DNA from 3 places in the Pseudomonas oryzihabitans genome. Region 1 is predicted to be linked to each of the others. Evidence: riboswitches for the same ligand, from Rfam matches in the RefSeq annotation. Region 1 holds a riboswitch; each other region holds the start of a gene.
The links. A riboswitch is a leader RNA that binds a small molecule or an ion and turns the genes downstream of it on or off. The one in region 1 is predicted to bind cobalamin.
Positions count from the first base shown of each region.

Region 2: it holds a riboswitch for cobalamin, as region 1 does, so the genes downstream of both, cobO (cob(I)yrinic acid a,c-diamide adenosyltransferase) here and APT59_RS19345 (ABC transporter substrate-binding protein) in region 1, are expected to answer to the same signal.
Region 3: it holds a riboswitch for cobalamin, as region 1 does, so the genes downstream of both, cobW (cobalamin biosynthesis protein CobW) here and APT59_RS19345 (ABC transporter substrate-binding protein) in region 1, are expected to answer to the same signal.

Region 1 is NZ_CP013987.1:4,251,666-4,257,915, reverse strand. It holds gene APT59_RS19370 (bifunctional cobalt-precorrin-7 (C(5))-methyltransferase/cobalt-precorrin-6B (C(15))-methyltransferase) at 1-286, opposite strand, end outside; gene cobG (precorrin-3B synthase) at 385-1,671, shown strand; gene APT59_RS19360 (precorrin-8X methylmutase) at 1,664-2,290, shown strand; gene APT59_RS19355 (precorrin-2 C(20)-methyltransferase) at 2,290-3,030, shown strand; gene cobJ (precorrin-3B C(17)-methyltransferase) at 3,018-4,688, shown strand; cobalamin riboswitch at 4,695-4,843, shown strand; gene APT59_RS19345 (ABC transporter substrate-binding protein) at 4,874-5,890, shown strand; gene APT59_RS19340 (FecCD family ABC transporter permease) at 5,887-6,250, shown strand, end outside.
Region 2 is NZ_CP013987.1:1,584,080-1,590,329, reverse strand. It holds gene cbiB (adenosylcobinamide-phosphate synthase CbiB) at 1-373, opposite strand, end outside; gene bluB (5,6-dimethylbenzimidazole synthase) at 370-1,020, opposite strand; gene APT59_RS07120 (cobyrinate a,c-diamide synthase) at 1,017-2,315, opposite strand; gene cobO (cob(I)yrinic acid a,c-diamide adenosyltransferase) at 2,309-2,935, opposite strand; cobalamin riboswitch at 3,030-3,225, opposite strand; gene APT59_RS07110 (four-helix bundle copper-binding protein) at 3,323-3,652, shown strand; gene APT59_RS07105 (mandelate racemase/muconate lactonizing enzyme family protein) at 3,658-4,857, opposite strand; gene APT59_RS07100 (2-hydroxyacid dehydrogenase) at 4,868-5,845, opposite strand; gene APT59_RS07095 (LacI family DNA-binding transcriptional regulator) at 5,936-6,250, opposite strand, start outside.
Region 3 is NZ_CP013987.1:2,516,480-2,522,729, forward strand. It holds gene cobN (cobaltochelatase subunit CobN) at 1-1,776, opposite strand, end outside; gene cobW (cobalamin biosynthesis protein CobW) at 1,783-2,835, opposite strand; cobalamin riboswitch at 2,937-3,277, opposite strand; cobalamin riboswitch at 3,336-3,673, shown strand; gene APT59_RS11675 (CbtB domain-containing protein) at 3,760-3,945, shown strand; gene APT59_RS11680 (CbtA family protein) at 3,958-4,635, shown strand; gene APT59_RS11685 (cobalamin biosynthesis protein) at 4,632-5,006, shown strand; gene APT59_RS11690 (segregation and condensation protein A) at 4,997-5,725, opposite strand; gene APT59_RS11695 (L-threonylcarbamoyladenylate synthase) at 5,836-6,250, opposite strand, start outside.

The DNA of each region.
Region 1 (6,250 bases):
GTTCGTCGGCCGACAGTTGGCGCGAGAGGCTCGCGCCAACACCGAACAGCATGGGATCGCCACTCGCCAGCACGCAGACCGGGGTGCCGCGGCGGTCCAGCACGGGGGCGAGGGCGAAGGGTTGCGGCCAGGGCTCGCGGACGGCGCGGATGCAGGGTGGCAGCAGCGCCAGCTGGCGTGGACCGCCGATGACGACCTGCGCCTCCAATAGGGCGCGACGGGCGCTTTTGCCCAGGCCGGGGTAGCCGTCTTCGCCGATACCCACCACGGTCAGCCAGGGGATCATGAACAAACCTCATCGAACGTCAGCCGACCGGCCGTTTTCAAGGGGTCGGGCAAAGCGGGCATAATAGCCTCTTTCCCCGTCCAGCCCGACCTTCCGCCGTGAATCCTCCGTCTCCTTCCGCCCTCGTCCCGCGGCCTTCGGCCTGTCCGGGATTGCTGCGCATCGTGCCCGCCCGCGATGGCGGCCTGTGCCGGGTGAAGTTGCCGGGCGGACGCCTCACGGCGGTCCAGGCACGGGCCATCGCCGCGGCCAGCCAGCGCTGGGCGAGCGGTGTGCTGGAACTGACTAACCGCGCCAACCTGCAACTGCGTGGCGTGCGCCCGGACGGCGCCAACGCCCTGGTGGCCGCGCTGCAGGCGGCCGGTCTGGGCCCAAGCGATCCAGCCGCCGACGACGTGCGCAACGTGCTGCTCAGCCCCGCCGCGGGCCGCGATCCGCAGCAACGGAGGGACGTCCGTCCCCTGGCCGCCGAACTGCTCGCGCTGCTGGAAGGCGATCGCCGCCTGCATGGCCTGTCGCCCAAGTTCGCCCTGCAACTGGACGGCGGCGAGGCCCTGGCACGGCTCGACCATGCCCATGACGTCTGGCTGTCGGCCCACGCCGAAGGCTATCTCCTCGGTCTGGCCGGTACCCCGCTGGATGCGCCGCTGGGCCTGATCCCCACGGGGCGCGAGAGGGCGACGGTGGCAGCCCTGCTGCACCGTTTTCTCGACCTCGCCAGCGCTGAGCAGAGCCGCATGCGCCAGCTGCTGGCGCAGCTTCCAGTTGCGGAGCTGCTGGCTGGACTGGACCTGCTGCCAGCCCCGGCTACCCCTCGTTCGCCAGCGGCAACGGCGCGGCGCCTGGGCAGTCATCCGCAGCGCCAGGCGGGCCTCTGCTGGGTCGGTGCCCAGCCCGCCTTGGGGCGGCTGCCGACCATGACCCTGGCAGCGGTCGCCGAACTCGCCGAGCACCACGGCAATGGCGAACTGCACCTGACGCCCTGGCAGGGCCTGCTGCTACCCGATGTGCCGGTCGGCACGGCGCCGGACCTGCTCGCGGCCTTGGGCGCCCTGGATCTGGTCACCGACCCCGCCGCGCCCCTGGCCCGGCTGATCGCCTGTACCGGGAGCCAGGGCTGTGCCAAGGGGCAGGCCGATACCAAGGGCGACGCCCTGCGCCTGGCCGAGCGGCTGCCGGCAGGCGTGGAGGTACACCTGTCCGGCTGCCCGCGCAGTTGCGCCCTGGCCGGACAGGCCCCCCATACCCTGCTGGCCGTGGCCCCCGGCCGCTATGACCTCTTCGTGCGCGACGCCACCCAGCCCGGCCCGGGCTGGCGGCGCGCCACCCAACTATCCCTCGACGAGGCCGCCGCCTGGCTGGCCCGGAGTCCTAGTGATGCTTGAATACGAACGCGACGGCCAGGCGATCTATCGCCAATCCTTCGCCACCATCCGCGCCGAAGCCGATCTATCGGCCATCCCCGCTGACCTGGAAAAGCTCGCCGTGCGGGTGATCCACGCCTGCGGCATGGTCGACGTGGTCCAGGACCTGGCCTTTTCCCCGGGCGCCGGCGCGGCCGGTCGTGCGGCGCTGGCGGCTGGCGCGCCCATCCTCTGCGATGCGCGCATGGTCGCCGAGGGCGTCACCCGCACCCGGCTGCCGGCCGCCAATCAGGTGATCTGCACCCTGCATGACGAGGGCATCCGCGAGCTGGCCGTGGCCCAGGGCAACACCCGCTCGGCGGTGGCCCTGGAGCGCTGGCGGCCGCACCTGGCCGGCAGCGTGGTGGTGATCGGCAACGCCCCCACGGCGCTGTTCTATCTGCTGGAGATGCTCGACGCCGGGGCGCCCAAGCCGGCGCTGATCCTCGGCATGCCGGTGGGCTTCGTCGGCGCCATGGAGTCCAAGGACGCCCTGGCCGCCGACAGTCGCGGCGTGCCCTACGTCATCGTGCGCGGCCGCCGTGGCGGGAGCGCCATGGCCGCGGCAGCGGTCAATGCCCTGGCCACGGAGGTGGAGTGATGGCCGGCCGCCTGCTCGGCCTGGGCGTCGGCCCCGGCGATCCGGAACTCATCACCCTGAAGGCCCTGCGCCTCCTGCAGGGCGCGCCGGTGGTGGCCTATTTCGTCGCCAAGGCCAAGGCCAACGTGGGCCAGGGCGGCAATGCCTATGGCGTCATCGAGGGCTATCTGCTGGACGGCCAGCAGCGCCTGCCGCTGGTCTATCCGGTGACCACCGAGAAGCTGGCGCCGCCGCTGTCCTATGAGACGGTGATCGCCGACTTCTACGACACCGCCGCCGCCCAGGTGGCCGACCATCTGGACGCCGGTCGCGACGTGGCGGTGATCTGCGAGGGCGATCCCTTCTTCTACGGCTCCTACATGTACCTGCACGACCGCCTGGCCGAGCGCTACGAAGCCCAGGTGGTGCCGGGGGTCTGCTCCATGCTCGGCGGCGTGGCCATGCTCGGCCTGCCGCTGGTCTATCGCAACCAGACCCTCACGGTGCTCTCCGGGGTGCTCTCCGCCGAGGAGCTCAAGGCACGTCTCGCGAGCGCCGACGCCGCCGTGGTGATGAAGCTCGGGCGCAACTTCGAGAAGGTGCGCCAGGTGTTGCGCGACCTGGGCCTGGACGAGCGTGCCCGCTACATCGAACGCGCCACCATGGACAACCAGCGCATCGTGGCGCTGGATGAGGTCGACCCCATGGCCTCGCCGTATTTCTCGCTGGTGGTGGTACCGGGGGTGAAATGGAAGGGTTGAGCCCGGCCATCGTCATCCTCGGCCCTGGCGCCCTGGCCACTGCTCGCCGCCTGCAGGCTGGCCTGCCGGGCAGCCTGGTGCACGGCCTGGCCGGGCGGGTCGAGGGCGACGTGACCTACACCGCTTTCGGCGACCATCTGCGCGACCTCTATCGCCAGCAGCGGCCGCTGCTGGTGCTCTGCGCCGCCGGCATCGTCATCCGCAGCCTGGCGCCGCTGCTGGACGACAAGACCGCCGAGCCGCCGGTACTGGCGGTGGCCGAGGACGGCAGCGCCGTGGTGCCGCTGTTGGGCGGCCTGGCCGGTGCCAATCGCCTGGCCCGCCAGCTGGGTACCTTGCTGGACGTGGCCCCGGCCATCACCACCAGTGGTGAACTGAGATTCGGCACCTGCCTGCTCGATCCACCGGCCGGCTATGCCCTGGCCGACGTCGACGTGGCCAAGCACCGGGTGGCCGATCTGCTGGCCGGCGCCCCGGTACGCATCGAGGGCGAGGCGCCCTGGCTGGACGAGGTACCCCTGGCCCGTGACCCCGCTGCGCACCAGCGCATCCTGGTCTCGCCGCTGGCCAGTGCCGACGACCACACCCTGCTCATCCATCCCCGCGCCGTGCTGGTGGCGGTACGTGCCGATGCCACCGCTGCCGCCGTCACCGAACTGCTTGCCAGCACCGGCTATGCGCCAGGTGCCGTGGCGGTGCTGCTGGCGCGGGCGGAAGACATGGCCGCGCCCGGCCTGGTCGAGCTGAGCCAGGCGCTGGATGTGCCGTTGAGATTCGTCGACGCCAACACGCCGGACTTCGCCCTGACGACGGTGGAACGTGCCCAGGAGCGGGGCATCGCCCTGCACCTGCATGACCGGCCGCTGGAAGCCGAGGACCTTGGCCAGCGGCGTGGCCGCCTCAGCGTGGTGGGCCTCGGCCCCGGCGCGGCCGAGCTCATGGCACCGGTGGTGCGCCGCGCCCTGGACCAGGCCCAGGACGTACTCGGCTACGCGACCTACGTGCAGATGGCCGGCCCCTTGCGTCCGGATCAGTTGGCCCATGCCAGCGACAACCGTGAAGAATTGCAGCGTGCCCGCCATGCCTTCGAGCTGGCTGCCAGCGGGCGCCAGGTAGTCATGGTGTCGTCCGGCGATCCGGGTGTATTCGCCATGGCCGCCGCGGTACTGGAGGTGCTGGAAGGCGCCGATGACCCGCGCTGGGCGGCGGTGGAGCTGGAGATCCTGCCGGGCATCACCGCGGCCATGGCCAGCGCCGCCCTGGCCGGGGCGCCCCTGGGCCACGACTTCTGCCTGATCTCCCTGTCCGACAACCTCAAGCCCTGGGCGGTGATCGAGCAGCGCCTGCGCCAGGCCGCGGCAGCGGACCTGGCCATGGCCTTCTACAACCCCATCTCCAAGGCTCGCCCGCACCAGTTGGAGCGCGCGCTGGACGTGCTGCGCAGCTGCCGTTCGGCGACCACCCCGGTGATCCTCGGCCGTGATGTCGGCCGGCCCGGCGGGGGGCTCGAATACACCAGCCTCGGCGCCCTGCGCAGTGACATGGTGGATTCACGCACCCTGGTGATCCTCGGCTCCAGCCATACCCGGCGCTTTCCGCGGGCCGATGGCGGCGAATGGGTCTATACGCCGCGCTGGTACGATCCGGAATTGTTATAAAGTAACATTTAATGCTTGAATCCTGGTCGCCGCTGGCCCACCCTCGGCGACCCTTCCTATTCCCTGGCGGGAAGCCGGTGAGAGTCCGGCGCGGTCGCGCCACTGTGAGCTTCGAAAGAAGCGAGCCAGACCTCGCCAGGGAACATCCATCATCCACAAGGGACGCGTCATCCCAAGGAGAGTCCATGCTTCGCCGTCTTTCACCGCTGCTCGCCGCCGGCCTGTTGTCCGTTTCCGCCCTTAGCGCCCAGGCCGCCACGACCTATCCGCTGACCATCCACAACTGCGGCCGTGACCTGGTCTTCGAGCGCGCGCCCCAGCGCCTGGTCAGTCTGGGCCAGGCCAGTACCGAGTTGCTCTTGCGCCTGGGCGTGGGCTCGCGCCTGGTGGGTACCGGGGTCTGGTTCGGCGGCCTGCCGAAAGACCTGCAGGAGGAGGGCAAGGGCATTCCGCGCCTGGCCGACAACGCTCCCAGCTTCGAAGCCGTGGTCGGTACCCGGCCGGACCTGGTGGCGGCGCAGTACACCTATCACGTCGGACCCGGCGGCGAGGTGGCGGACTTCCCCCGCTTCGCCAAGCTGGGCATCGCCGCCTATGTGGCGCCCAGCGATTGCGAGGGCAAGGCGGTGACTGCTGATTCCAACAGCGACGGCAGCCGCAGCGCGCCCTTCGACATGAACCTGGTGACCCGCGAGGCCCGGGAACTGGCGGCCATTCTCGATGTGCAGCCGGCTGGCAAGCAGTTGGTTGCCGAGCTGGATCACCGCATCGCCGCCGCTGGCGAGCAGGCCAAGGCGGCCGGGGTCCAGGGGCGTTCGGTGCTGTTCTGGTTTTCCAGTCCGCGCCTGGAAGGCGATCCCTGGGTCGCTGGCAACCTGGGCGCACCGGCCTGGATCGCCCGGTCCCTGGGCCTGCGCAACGTGGTCGACAGCGCCGAGGAATGGCCAGCGGTGAGCTGGGAACGTATCGCCAGTCTGGACCCTGACTATATCGTCGTGGCGCGCATGGACCGCCGTCTCTATCCCGCCGATGACGTCGACAAGAAGCTGGCCTTCCTGCGCAGCGACCCCCTGACCCGCGAATTGCGCGCGGTGCGCGAGAACCACCTGCTGGTGGTGGACGCCCCGACCCTCAATCCCTCGCTGCGGGTGGTGGACAGCGTCGAGACTCTGGCCGCCGACCTGGCCAAGCCGCAACCATGAGCCTGCCCCTGGCAGCCGAAGGGGCCCGGCCCTGGCGCTGGCTGCTGGGCCTGGCCGCCGTGCTGGCGCTGGCGGCGAGCGTGGTGCTGGCCGCTTCCTTCGGCGAGATGCCCATCGCGCCTCTGACCAGCCTGCAGGCCATCGCCAACGGCCTAGGCCTGGGGCCCTATCCGGTGGAGCGTATCGTCCAGGGCATCGTCTGGGAGTACCGCCTCAGTCGTGCCCTGGTGGCGGCCTGCTGTGGCGCGGGCCTGGCGGTCTCCGGCGCCATTCTCCAGGCGCTGCTGCGCAACGCCCTGGCCGAACCCTATGTGCTGGGGCTGTCGGCAGGGGCCTCCACCGGCGCGGTGCTGGTAATGC
Region 2 (6,250 bases), 2.2 Mb from region 1:
CTGTCTCCCGACTGACGAGGTAGCCGACCCGGCGCCGTGCTTCGGGCAGGTTGTTGCGCTGCAGGGCACGTGCCACCGGCTCGGCGTGCTCGCCCAGGCTACGTAGGCCCACCGCCAGATACAGCGCCAGAGGCTGGATGATCCAGGCCAGCCAGCCGATCTGGCAGAGCAAGGCGGTGAGCAGCACCCAGGGCAGCACGGCCAGGCTCCAGGCCATCACCCCATGACTGCGCCAGCCACGGCCACCGGGGTTGAAGCGCGCTTCGAGGCTGTCGGCGTAGCGGCCGAACAGCACCAGGGGATGGCCCCGACGGGGTTCGCCGAGCAGCAGGTCGAGCAGCATGCCGCCGACGACCGCGAAGGCCAGCATCATGGCTTCTGGCCCCAACGATTCTCGAAGACCAGTTCTTCCAGCGGGCGGCCCTGACGCCAGCCCTCCTCCTCCAGCATGGGTCGCGGATAGAAGGCTTCCACCGGCCCCAGGCAGAGGATGGCCGCTGGCTGGGACCCCTCGGGCATCTCCAGCAGGGTGCGCACCGCTTCCGGGTCGAACAGCGAGACCCAACCCATGCCCAGGCCTTCGCAACGCGCGGCCAGCCAGAGATTCTGGATGGCGCAGGAGAGCGAGGCCAGGTCCATCTCCGGCAGGGTACGGCGGCCGAAGATATGGGCTTCGCGCCCGTCCATCAGGGCAGCGACCAGCACCTCGGCGCAGTCGAGAATGCCCTGCACCTTGAGCTTCATGAAGTCATCGCTGCGCTCGCCGAGGGCTTCGGCGGTGGCGCAGCGCTCTTCCTCCACCAGCTCGTGCAGGCGCTGGCGCAAGACCGGATCGCTGATGCGCAGAAAGCGCCAGGGCTGCATCAGCCCGACGCTGGGGGCCTGGTGGGCGGCACCCAGCAGGCGGGCCAGTTGTTCGGGAGGCACCTCGCCACCGCAGAAATGGCGCATGTCGCGGCGCTCGGCGATGGCTCGGTAGACGGCGGCTTGTTCGGCAGGGGTATAGGGTGTCGTGGTCACGGCTTGAACATCGCGGCGGCCGCGGCGGGTGCCGACGGCATGTAGAAGTGAATATAGCTGGCGGTGAGGCGACCGTCTCGATAGACCGCCTCGGCCACCGCCTTACCATTGGGGCACAGACCCCGCGCCCAGGGTGCCTCGGGCGACTCCAACGCGGAATGATGATAGGTGTGGCCGCGCAAGGTGCCCTGCGCGAACTCCACCGACTGCAGGGCCAGGGCGGTCAGCCGGGCCTGCATCCGCGCGCTGCCCGGCAGGAGACCGAGCATGGCGGCGGACTCACCGGCCTTGTCGGTCAGCTCCTGGAGCAGATAGAGCATGCCACCGCACTCGGCAAGGATCGGCTTGCCGGCGGCGTGGTGGGCGCGAATGGCGGCGCGCATGCCAAGGTTGTTGGACAGCGCCTGCAGGTGCAGCTCGGGATAGCCGCCCGGTAGATAGAGGCTGTCCACCTCCGGCAGAGTCGAGTCGGCAAGCACGGAAAAGAATTGCAGCTCGGCGCCCAGGGCGCGCAGCAAGTCCAGGTTGGCCTGGTAGAGAAACGCCAGGGCCGCATCGCGGGCCACGCCAATGCGCACCCCGGCCAGCAGCGGTTCGACCGGCGTCGGCTCCGGCGCGGCGAAGGCCACTGGCGGCGGCAATTCGATGTCGGAGCTGGCGGCCAGGGCATCGGCCGCCATGTCCAAACGGCGATCCAGGTCGGTGACCTCGTCGGCCTGGATCAGCCCCAGGTGGCGACTGGGCAGCTCGATGCCGGCATCTCTTGGCAGGCTGCCAAAGAAGGTCATGCCCGCCGGCAGGCTGCCGCGGATCAGCTGCGTCTGCCGCGGGCTGCCACTGCGATTGGCCAGCACACCGGCGAACGGCAGGCTCGGCCGATAGTGGGCCAGGCCATAGGCCAGGGCACCAAAGGTCTGCGCCAGGCCCGCGGCGTCGATCACCCCCAGTACCGGTACGCCGAAGCGCTCGGCCAGGTCCGCCGCCGACGGCTGCCCGTCGAACAGCCCCATGACGCCTTCGATGAGGATGAGGTCCGCCTCCGCCGCCGCTTCCCACAACAGGCGCCGACTCTCGGCCTCGCCGATCATCCACAGATCGAGCTGGTAGACCGGGGCGCCACTGGCACGGGCGAGGATCATCGGATCGAGAAAATCCGGGCCGCACTTGAACACCCGCACCCGCCGCCCCTGGCGTGCATGCAACCGGGCCAGGGCGGCGGTGACGCTGGTCTTGCCCTGACCGGAGGCCGGGGCGGCGATCAGCAGCGCCGGGCAGTGCCGCGGTTCGCCTACCATTCGATGCCCTGCTGGGCGCGGACGCCGGCCTGGAAGGCATGCTTGACCAGACTCATGTCGGTCACGGTGTCGGCGGCTTCGATCAGGGCCGGCGGCGCGCCGCGGCCAGTCACCACCACATGCTGGTGCGCCGGACGCCCGGCGAGATCGGCCAGCACCTGGTCGACCTCCAGATAGCCATGCTTGAAGGCGATGTTGAGTTCGTCCAGCAGCACCAGGCCGATGGCCGGATCGCGCAAGAGCTCCACTGCCACCGCCCAGGCCGCGGCCGCCGACTGCAGGTCGCGGGCACGATCCTGGGTGTCCCAGGTGAAACCCTCGCCCATGACGTGGTAACGCACCTCGTCGGGGAAGCGCCTGAAGAAGAGTTGCTCGCCGGTGTCGCGGCGGCCCTTGATGAATTGCACCACGCCGACCTGCATGCCGTGGCCGAGGGCGCGTGCCGCCATGCCGAAGGCGGAGCTGCTCTTGCCCTTGCCGATGCCGGTGTGCACCAGCAGCAGGCCGCGTTCGTCCTGGGCGTCGGCGATCCGGGCGTCGATCACCGCCTTCTTGCGCACCATGCGCGCGCGATGGCGCTCGTCACGCTCGGGGCTGTTCGAATCAGGGGTGTCGGTCATGGCGGTTCTCCGGGTGCGGGCGCGACGGAGAAACGGGCAGAGACGCCGCCCGCGCAAGGCAGGTGGCGACGCCGCACGACGCCCTCCGCATCGCCGAGATGAACGCAAGCGTGGCCGGTCTCCGGGCTGGTGAGTCGATACCCTCGGGCACCCGCTGCGCCCCTTCCCGGCCGGGGCCAGTGGGTCTCGCGCAGCTGCTACTCAACTACCGTTGCGGGGGCAGCGCCGGCTCGACCGGCTTCCCTGTTTCACCCCGACTCAAACGGGGCACCACGTGCAAGGGCGCAGGGTACGGACTACCCGAGAGAGCGTCAATCGATCGCGCGGGCCGAACTCGGCGCCCGGCGGCCGGGTCCACCCTTAGCACCCCACTGCCAGGAGATACCTATGACCGAATCCTCCCTCGCCGCCTGCATCAAGGCCTGCCTCGACTGCGCGGCCGCGTGCGAAACCTGCGCCAGCGCCTGTCTGGGTGAAGCCAATCTGGACATGATGCGCGATTGCGTGCGCCTAGATCGTGACTGCGCCGACGCCTGCCGCCTGGCCGCCACCTTCATGCAGCGCGGCAGCGATCGCCTGGCCGAAGCCTGTGCCCTCTGCGTGGCGACCTGCCGCGCCTGCGCCGCCGAATGCGGCAAGCACAAGGCCGACCACTGCCAGGCTTGCGCCCAGGCCTGTGAAGCCTGCGCCGATGCCTGCGCAGCCATGGCCGCCTGAGCCCCTTACCGCGTTGATACCCGCCCGATCCGGTCCGGCCGCTGACGCAGCGCCGGATGCAGGGCGGTGCCTAGGCCCGGTGCGGTTGGCGGTAGCAGCCAGCCCTGCTCCAGTACCGGCAGCTCGGTGACCAGCTCACGATAGAAGCCCGCCAGATAGGCTCGCACCACTTCCTGAAAGATGGCATTGGCTGAGGCCAACCCCAGATGCAGCGAGGCCATCAGCACCACCGGTCCGGTGCAATCGTGCGGGGCGATGGGCTTCTGATAGGCCTCGGCCAAGGTGGCGATCTTGCGTGCCTCGCTCAACCCACCGCACCAGGACAGGTCCACCATCACATAGTCCAGCGCATCGGCCGCCAGCAGATCGCGGAAGGCACCGCGCATCGCTAGGGTCTCGCTGCCGCAGACCGGAATGCCCGCCAGTCGCCGGAAATCCGCTAACCCCTGAACGTGATCCATCTTGATCGGATCTTCCGCCCAGAAGATGTTGTAGTCCTTGAGTGCTCGGGCGATCTGCAGGGCGCAGGTCGGATTCCACAAGGAATGGAATTCGCACATTACCTCGATGCCATCGCCGACCGCCTCCCTGATGCGCGCAAAGGGCTCCAGACCCTGGCGCAAGTCGGTGCTGGACAGAAACTGGCCGCCACTGGCCAGGGCGAAGGCATCGAAGGGCCAGATCTTCATGGCGGCAAACCCTTCGTCCATCAGGCTCTGGGCCAGTTCGCCCGGGTTTTCCACTGCCGCCACCTGATCGTCGTAGCGACCGGCCACACGGGCCTCACCCTTGGCGATCAGCCGGCGCTGCTCACCACCGGTATTGAAGTTGGGACTGGCGCAGGTGTTGTAGGCGCGCATCCGCTCGTGGACCTGGCCACCCAGCAGCTGATGGATCGGCACACCCATAGCCTGGCCGAACAGGTCCCAGAGGGCGATGTCCAGCGCCGAAGCCGCTCGGGTTTCCACGCCGCTGCCGTTGAAGCCGAGATAGCCACGCAGCAGCGCCCGACTGTGGGCTTCGATCTGCAGGGGATCGCGACCCAACAGCAGTGGCGCGCAAAGCGAGTGGATCTGCGCCTCCACCGCTTCGGCGCCGCGAAAGGTCTCACCCAAACCGACCAGGCCACTGTCGGTGTGGATCTCCACCCAGAGCAGATTGGGCAGTTGCGTGAGCCTGGTGGTTTCGATGCGAGTGATGCGCATGGCGCCTCCTCTAGCGAGGTCCGCGGACCTGATTGAGCAGCGTTTCGCCCCGACGCAGGCGTTCGATGTTGGCGGCGATGAAGGCATAGCGGCGCGCGAACAGCCCGTGGGTCCAACCCGAGACATGCGGCGTGCAGACGGCATTGGGCAGTTCTTCGAAGCGATGCCGTGCGGGTGCCACGAGATCGCCTTCGCCACTGGGGTAGCGGTACCAGACGTCCAGGTACGCCTTGGCGATGCGCCGGTCGGCGAGCGCCTGATAGAGGGCGTCTTCTTCCACCACCGCCGCCCGTGCCAGGTTCAGCAGCACGGCCTCCGGCCGCATGGCGGCGAACTGGGCAGCGCCGAAACAGCCCCGGGTGGTCTCGTCCAGCGGACAGGCCAGCACTACGTAATCGGCCAGGCCCAGGGCTTCGTTCAGCGCCTCGGGCGCAAGTGCAGTATCGGCCCCGGCGGGCACCCGGCCGTCGCGGGCACTACGGGTGATGGCCAGGATGCGCATGCCGAAGGCCCGCGCCCGCTGCGCCACCGCCTGGCCGATCCTGCCAAAACCCAGGATCGCCAGGGTCCTGCCCTGCAACTCACCACGCGGCTGGCGCCCCAGATAGGCATGGGTCCAGCGCTCGCTGGCGAAGGCCGCCTGGGCCTCACCCAGGCGCACCTCATGATCCAGCAGGCAGGCCAGGGCGTATTCGGCCATGGGAATCTCGTGCTCGAAGACGTTGCAGACGCGACAGTCCGCTGCCAGCACCCCGAAATCGATGCCATCGAGGCCAGCGCCAGGTACCTGCAGCAGCCGTACCCTCGGTGCCTGCGTTGAACGCTGCAGACGCATGGCGACCAAGACATCGGCGCCCTCGATTCGCTCGTCCCAGGCGGCTGATTCGTGGGCTTCCCGCGGCAAGGTAATAAAGGTGGCCGGGCCGGCCAGGTCCCTGGCAAGCGCCTCCTGGTGCGTGGCGGCTTCACCAATCATCACGATCTTCATCCGGCTCCTCCCCTGCTGAGCGAAAATGGTACCGCTACCATTTCAATCACCCTAGCGCCCAGCAAGTCGTCTGACAACCGCCATCTGTCCTTAGGTGCTACCTCGCTCGATCCAATCGACACCCAGGTCGCGCTGCTGTGGCTCTCCATCACTACCCGCCAGACGGGCCAACAACAATTCCGCTGCCGTGTGCCCCAAGGCCGTGGCATCCACCCGTATCGTGGTCAAGGCAGGCAGGGTATGGGCCGCGAAGGCCATGTCGCCGAAACCGATCACCGCCACGTCGCCGGGCACCGCCAGCCCCTGTGCCAGGGCCTCGGTCAGCACGCCATGGGCCAGGGTGTCGGAGGTGCAGACCACCAGCAGCGGCCGCACCTTGGTTTGGGCGAGCAGCTGGCACAGGGC
Region 3 (6,250 bases), 1.7 Mb from region 1:
CTGAGCACCCTCGCCCGGATCGTTGACGATGAAGGGATAGACGTTGGGCAGCGGCCCGAGGATGGCGTCCGGCCAACACTCCTGCGACATGCCCACGCCCTTGCCCGGCAGCCACTCCAGGTTGCCGTGCTTGCCCAGGTGGACCACCGCCTGCGCCCCATAGGCCTCGCGCAGCCAGAAGTAGAAGGCCAGGTAGCCGTGGGGCGGGACCAGCGACGGGTCGTGATAGACCGCAGCGGGATCGACGTCATAGCCGCGGGCCGGCTGGATGCCGACGAAGGTCAGGCCGAAGCGCACCCCGGCCACCATCAGCCGGCCACGCCGCTGCATGGGATCGGCCTCGGGCGGCCCCCAGCGCTCGGTCACCGCCTCCTGCAGGCTTGGCGGCAACTGGGCGAACAACGCCTGGTAGTCATCCAGCGCCAGGCTCTGCAAGGCTGGGCGCAGATCGCGTAGGGCACTGTCGTTGGTGACGCCACCGAGCAGGCGCTCGATCAGGGCAGTACCGCTCTCCGGCAGATTGGCCACCGGATAGCCGGCCGCCTGCAAGGCCTCCAGCACCTTGAGGGCAGCCGCCGGGGTATCCAGGCCTACGCCGTTGCCGATACGACCATCGCGGGTCGGATAATTGGCCAGGATCAGGGCGATGCGCTTGTCCGCCGCCGGGCGCCGCGCCAACTCGACCCAGTTGCGCGCCAGGCGGGCAACGAAGGCCATGCGCTCCTCGTCGGCCTGGTAGTTGACCACGTCGCTCTGGCTGCGCTCGCAGCGCCAGGCCAGACCCTTGAAACTGATCGGCCGGGTGATGATGCGCCCATCCAGCTCTGGCAGGGCGATGTGCATGGCCAGGTCGCGGGCGCCCAGGCCCTGGGGATTCTCCAGCCAGCGCTCGCGGTTGTCCTGGGCACAGATGGCCTGGAGCACCGGCACCGGTCGGCGGAAAGGTGCCAGGTTAGGCCGCTCCGGACTGGATTGGGCGAAGCCGGTGGTATTGAGGATCAGCGCGGTACCGGTCTCATCCAGCAGCCGCTCCACTTCCGTCAGGCAAGCGGATTCCTTGAGACTGGCCACGGCGATGGGCAGCGGATTCAGTCCCTGGGCCTGCAGTTGCTGGCAGAAGATATCAACGAAGGCCGTGTTGGCCGACTGCAGATGGGTGCGATAGAACAATAGCGCCGCCGTCGGCCAATCCGGCTGCCAGCGTTGGCGCCAGCCGTCGAGGCCAAGGCCTTCGGGCTGGTACACCGCCACGCGCGGCAATTCTCGTGGCGCCTCGTGGGTGTAGCTGGCACCCAGGCATTCGGCGGCCAGGCAATGGAGAAAATCCCGGGCATTCGTCAGACCGCCCTGGCGCAGATAGCGCCACAGTCGCTCGGCCAGCTCGGGCGCGACCGTACCCAGGGCCATCAGCTCCGGATCAGGGCGATCACAACCCGGTACCGCGATCAGGGTCAGACCCCGTGCGGCCAGCTCGGTGAGGCGTTCCATGCCATAGCGCCAATACCCCTGGCCGCCGTGCAGGGAGATGAACACCACCCGCGCCTGGCTCAGCACCTCCTCGACATAAAGATCCACCGAGGCGTGGTTCTGCAGCTGCATGGGGTTGGCCAGGCGCAGGCTGGGATAGCCGTCATCCAGGGTGCGGGTGGCCTCGGCCAGGAGCGCCAGGTGCGAGTCGCCACTGCAGAGGACAACGATTTCACCCGGCGTCTGCGCCAGGTGGGCAATGCCGTCATCCGGGACAAAACCGCCCGGCTGGGTACGCAGCAGATGCATCTAGGTTCAGGCCACCGCAGCGCGCAGCTGAGCGGTGATCGCCGCCTGGTCCAGCTCCTGGCCGATCAGCACCAGTTGGGTGCGACGGGGTTCCGCCGCCTGCCAGGCACGGTCGAAATGCTTGTCGAAACGGGTGCCGACTCCCTGTACCAGCAGGCGCAGCGGCTTGCCGGCAATGGCGGCGAAGCCCTTCACCCGCAGCACGCCATGGCGCTTGACCACCTCGGTCAGGGCCGCCAGCAGGGTCGCTTCGGCGACTTCGGGCAATTCGACACCAAAGGAGTCGAATTCGTCATGATCATGGTCTTCATGCCCCTCGAGGTCGTGGTGGGTCGGACGGCTGTCGATATGGGCCTCGGACTCGGCCTGCAGCCCCAGCAGCACCGACAACGGCAGCACGCCGCGACTGGCTTCCACCACCTTGACCGCCGGCGGCAATTCCTCGGTCACCTCGGCGCGGACCCGGGCCAGCGCCTCGGCATCCAGGCCGTCGGCCTTGTTGAGGATCACCAGGTCGGCACTGGCCAGCTGGTCTTCGAACAGCTCATGCAGCGGCGACTCGTGGTCCAGGTTGGGATCCTGGCGGCGCTGAACGTCCACCTGCTCGGGGTGGGCGGCGAAGGTGCCGGCAGCCACGGCCGGACTGTCGACCACGGTGATCACCGCGTCCACGGTGCAGGCGTTGCGGATCTCCGGCCACTGGAAGGCCTGCACCAGCGGCTTGGGCAAGGCCAGGCCGCTGGTCTCGATGAGGATGTGGTCGATGTCGCCACGACGCGCCACCAGCTCCTTCATGACCGGGAAGAACTCTTCCTGCACGGTGCAGCAGAGGCAGCCGTTGGCCAGTTCGAAGACCCGACCCTGGGCTTCTTCTTCGGTGCAACCGATGCTGCACTGACGGAGGATCTCCCCGTCGATGCCCAGTTCGCCGAATTCATTGACGATCACCGCGATGCGGCGGCCTTCGGCATGGTCGAGCATGTGGCGCAACAGGGTGGTCTTGCCGGAGCCGAGGAAGCCGGTGACGATGGTGACGGGGGTCTTGGCCAGGGTTTTCATGGGCTGCCCTTAGGTGAAATGCGAGAAAAGGCGGGCAGGCATGCCGGACGCTCGCACGCTGGCGAGGCCCTGGTGGCAGCCCGGATCACCCCGCCCGGTTGCGTATGGAAAACTAGCGAGGCAGGTCTCCTGGCTCACGGCGCCCGACTCCGGCCTTCCCGCGTGAGCAGTGGCCTTAGAGCTTGTTCATGATTTCGCGAGCTAGAGTCGAGCAAGGCGAAGATACTTAAGGAAGCGGATCGGACTCGCGCTCGAGTTTACGAATGGTAAATGAGCATTCCGAAAGCATCTTCAACGCAGTTGACCGACGCGCAGCACATTATGAACAGGCTCTGTGGAGAGGCTGAAGATGCCGCTTACAGTTGCGGGGGCAGCCGCGGTGTCGCACCGCGTTCCCTTTCAAGCTCTTGCGGACAAGAGCACCTCGAAGCCCGACAGGCTACGAGTGCCCCGCCGGGGTGTCAATCGAACAGGCTTGACCGTCGGACGACCCGCGTGGTCTGCTCGACCCTGCTTCAGGTGTCGCGACTCCGCCATGGGTCGCGGTGAAACGGGAAGCCGGTCCAAGTCCGGCACTGCCCCCGCAACGGTAGACGAGCGCAGGATCACGATGCCACCCGGCCGGCAAGCTTGGGGAAGGCGATCCTGGTAGTCGTACGGGAATGCGATCTTGAGCGAGCCCGCGCACGGCAAGACGAAACCTTCGTAGCAAGCGTCATTTACAGGGTGTAGATGAGTCTTGCGGAGAAGGATTCGACAACGCCGGGCCGAGCGCAGCCAGCCCGCCCCCACAAGACCCTCGTGAGTCCGGAGACCGGCCTGTCGCCTTCAAGCAACCCGCGGTGGGCGGTCGTGCTGGACGGCGGCTGCCTACCGGCCCGCTGCCTAGGCGCGTCCCTGCCGCTTCGACTCCGAGGCCTCGTCATGACCGCTGCCCGCTCCACCACCGCCCTGCCCCAGACCAGTACCCGCACCCAACGCCTGACGGCCACCCTGCTCGCCTGCCTGTTTGGCCTGGGCCTGGTGTTCCTGGCCGGCTTTTCCCATGTCGAGGCCCTGCACAACGGCGCCCACGACACCCGCCACAGCGAAGGCTTCCCCTGCCACTAAGAGGAGATCGGCATGTTTCAGCGTATCGCCTTCAGTGCCGGCGTGGCCGGCCTGCTCGCCGCCCTTCTGCTGAGCGTCCTGCAGAGCCTCTGGCTGACCCCGCTCATCCTTCAGGCGGAAACCTATGAGGTACAGGTCGAGGCACCGGTCATGACGGAGCATCATGAGCACGGCGCAGAAGCCTGGTCGCCGGAAGACGGCTGGCCACGCACCCTGGCCACCTTTGGCGGCAACCTGGTGGTGGCTGTGGGCTTCGGCCTGGTCCTGGCGGGCCTGTTCAATCTGCGCACACCGCACCGAACCTACCAGGGCCTGCTGTGGGGACTGGCTGGCTATGCCACCTTCTGCCTCGCGCCCAGCCTCGGCCTGCCACCGGAACTGCCAGGGACCGCCGCAGCCGACCTGACCCTAAGGCAAACCTGGTGGATCGGCACCGCTGGGGCCACCGCGTCCGCCCTCGCCCTGCTGGTCTTCGCCCGCCATCCCGGCTACAAGATCATCGCTCTGGGTCTGCTGGTATTGCCGCATGTGCTAGGTGCGCCCCAGCCCATCGAGCATTCCAGCCTGGCACCGCACGAGCTGCAGCGGCACTTCCAGATCGCCGTGCTGGCGAGCAATCTGCCATTCTGGTTGTTGCTGGGACTGGCCTGCAGTTGGCTGTTTCGCCGTCAGGGCGCGTCACACCCATGAAACGGGTCCTGGGCCTGGGCTGCCGGCGGGGCTGCTCGCTGGACGAACTCGCCGAACTGGCGCAGTCGGTGTTGCAGGAAGCCGAGTGCGAAATCACCGCCCTGACGGCCCTGGCCACGGTGGAAAGTCGACTGGAAGAAGGGGCCTTATGCGCCCTCGCCGAGCGCTGGCACCTGCCACTGCTCGGTTTCACGGCGGCGCAATTGGCTCAGCAGGTCGGCGTCCTTTCACCCAGCGCTGTCGCGCTGGAACACACCGGTAGCTCGAGCATTGCCGAGGCCGCGGCATTGAGGGCGGCTGGCGAAGGTGCCCGATTGCGCGTGAGCAAGCGCAAGAGCGCGGCCGCCACGGCGGCCCTGGCCTATTCCTGAGGCGCCACTTCGGCGTCGGCGCCACTGATCCGGGCGCGGACATGGATGGGGCTGAAGGCTTCGTGCTGGACCAGCTCCACCAGGGATTCCTTGACCAGTTCGAGGATGGCCATGAAGGTCACCACCACACCGAGACGGCCTTCTTCCTGGGTGAACAGGGCGACGAAGGGCACGAAGGCGCCGTCCTTGAGTCGCTCCAGCACCTGGCTCATCCGCTCGCGGGTAGATAGCACCTCACGAGTCACCTGATGGCTCTCGAAGAGATCCGCCCGGCGCAGTACCTCGCCCATGGCCAGCAGCAGCTCGCCCAGTTCGACCTCGGGCAACAGTTTGCGCGCACGCGCCTCGGGCGCCGGCAAAGTGGGTACCACGAAGTTACGCCCCTCGCGCGGCAGGTCGTCGAGATCCTCGGCGGCCTTCTTGAAGCGTTCGTACTCCTGCAGCCGGCGAATCAGTTCGGCGCGCGGATCCTCATCCTCGGCTTCCAGGCCTTCGGCCCGGGGCAACAGCATGCGCGACTTGATCTCCGCCAGCATGGCCGCCATCAGCAGGTACTCGGCGGCCAGTTCCAGCTGCACCGCCTTCATCAACTCGACATAGCTCATGTACTGCCGGGTGATCTCGGCGACGGGGATGTCGAGGATGTCGATGTTCTGCTTGCGGATCAGATAGAGCAGCAGGTCCAGCGGCCCTTCGAAGGCTTCGAGAAAGACCTCCAGCGCATCCGGCGGGATATAGAGGTCCTGGGGCAGCTCGGTGAAGGCCTCGCCATACACCAGCGCCAGGCGTAGCTGCTCGGGTTCGAGCAGCTGGGGATCCAGGGCCTCGCTCATGCTTCGATCATGAAGGGCGTGGGATCACCGGCACCGACACGGATCACCTCGGGCTCGTCGTCGGCCAGGCTGATGACGGTGGACGGCTGCAAGCCACCGGGTCCGCCTTCGATCACCAGGTCGACGAAGTGGTCGAGGCGTTCGCGGATTTCCCAGGCATCGCCGAGGGCGTCCTCATCCCCGGGAAGAATCAGGCTCACGCTCATCAGCGGCTCGCCCAGTGCTTCCAGCAGCGCCAGGGTGATGGGATGCTGGGGCACCCGAACACCAATGGTGCGCCGCTTGGGATGCAGCAGCATCCGCGGCACCTCGCGGGTAGCGTTGAGGATGAAGGTATAGGGCCCGGGCGTATAGGCCTTGAGCAGGCGGAAAGCGCTGGTATCCACCTTGGCATAGATGCCGAGCTCCGAG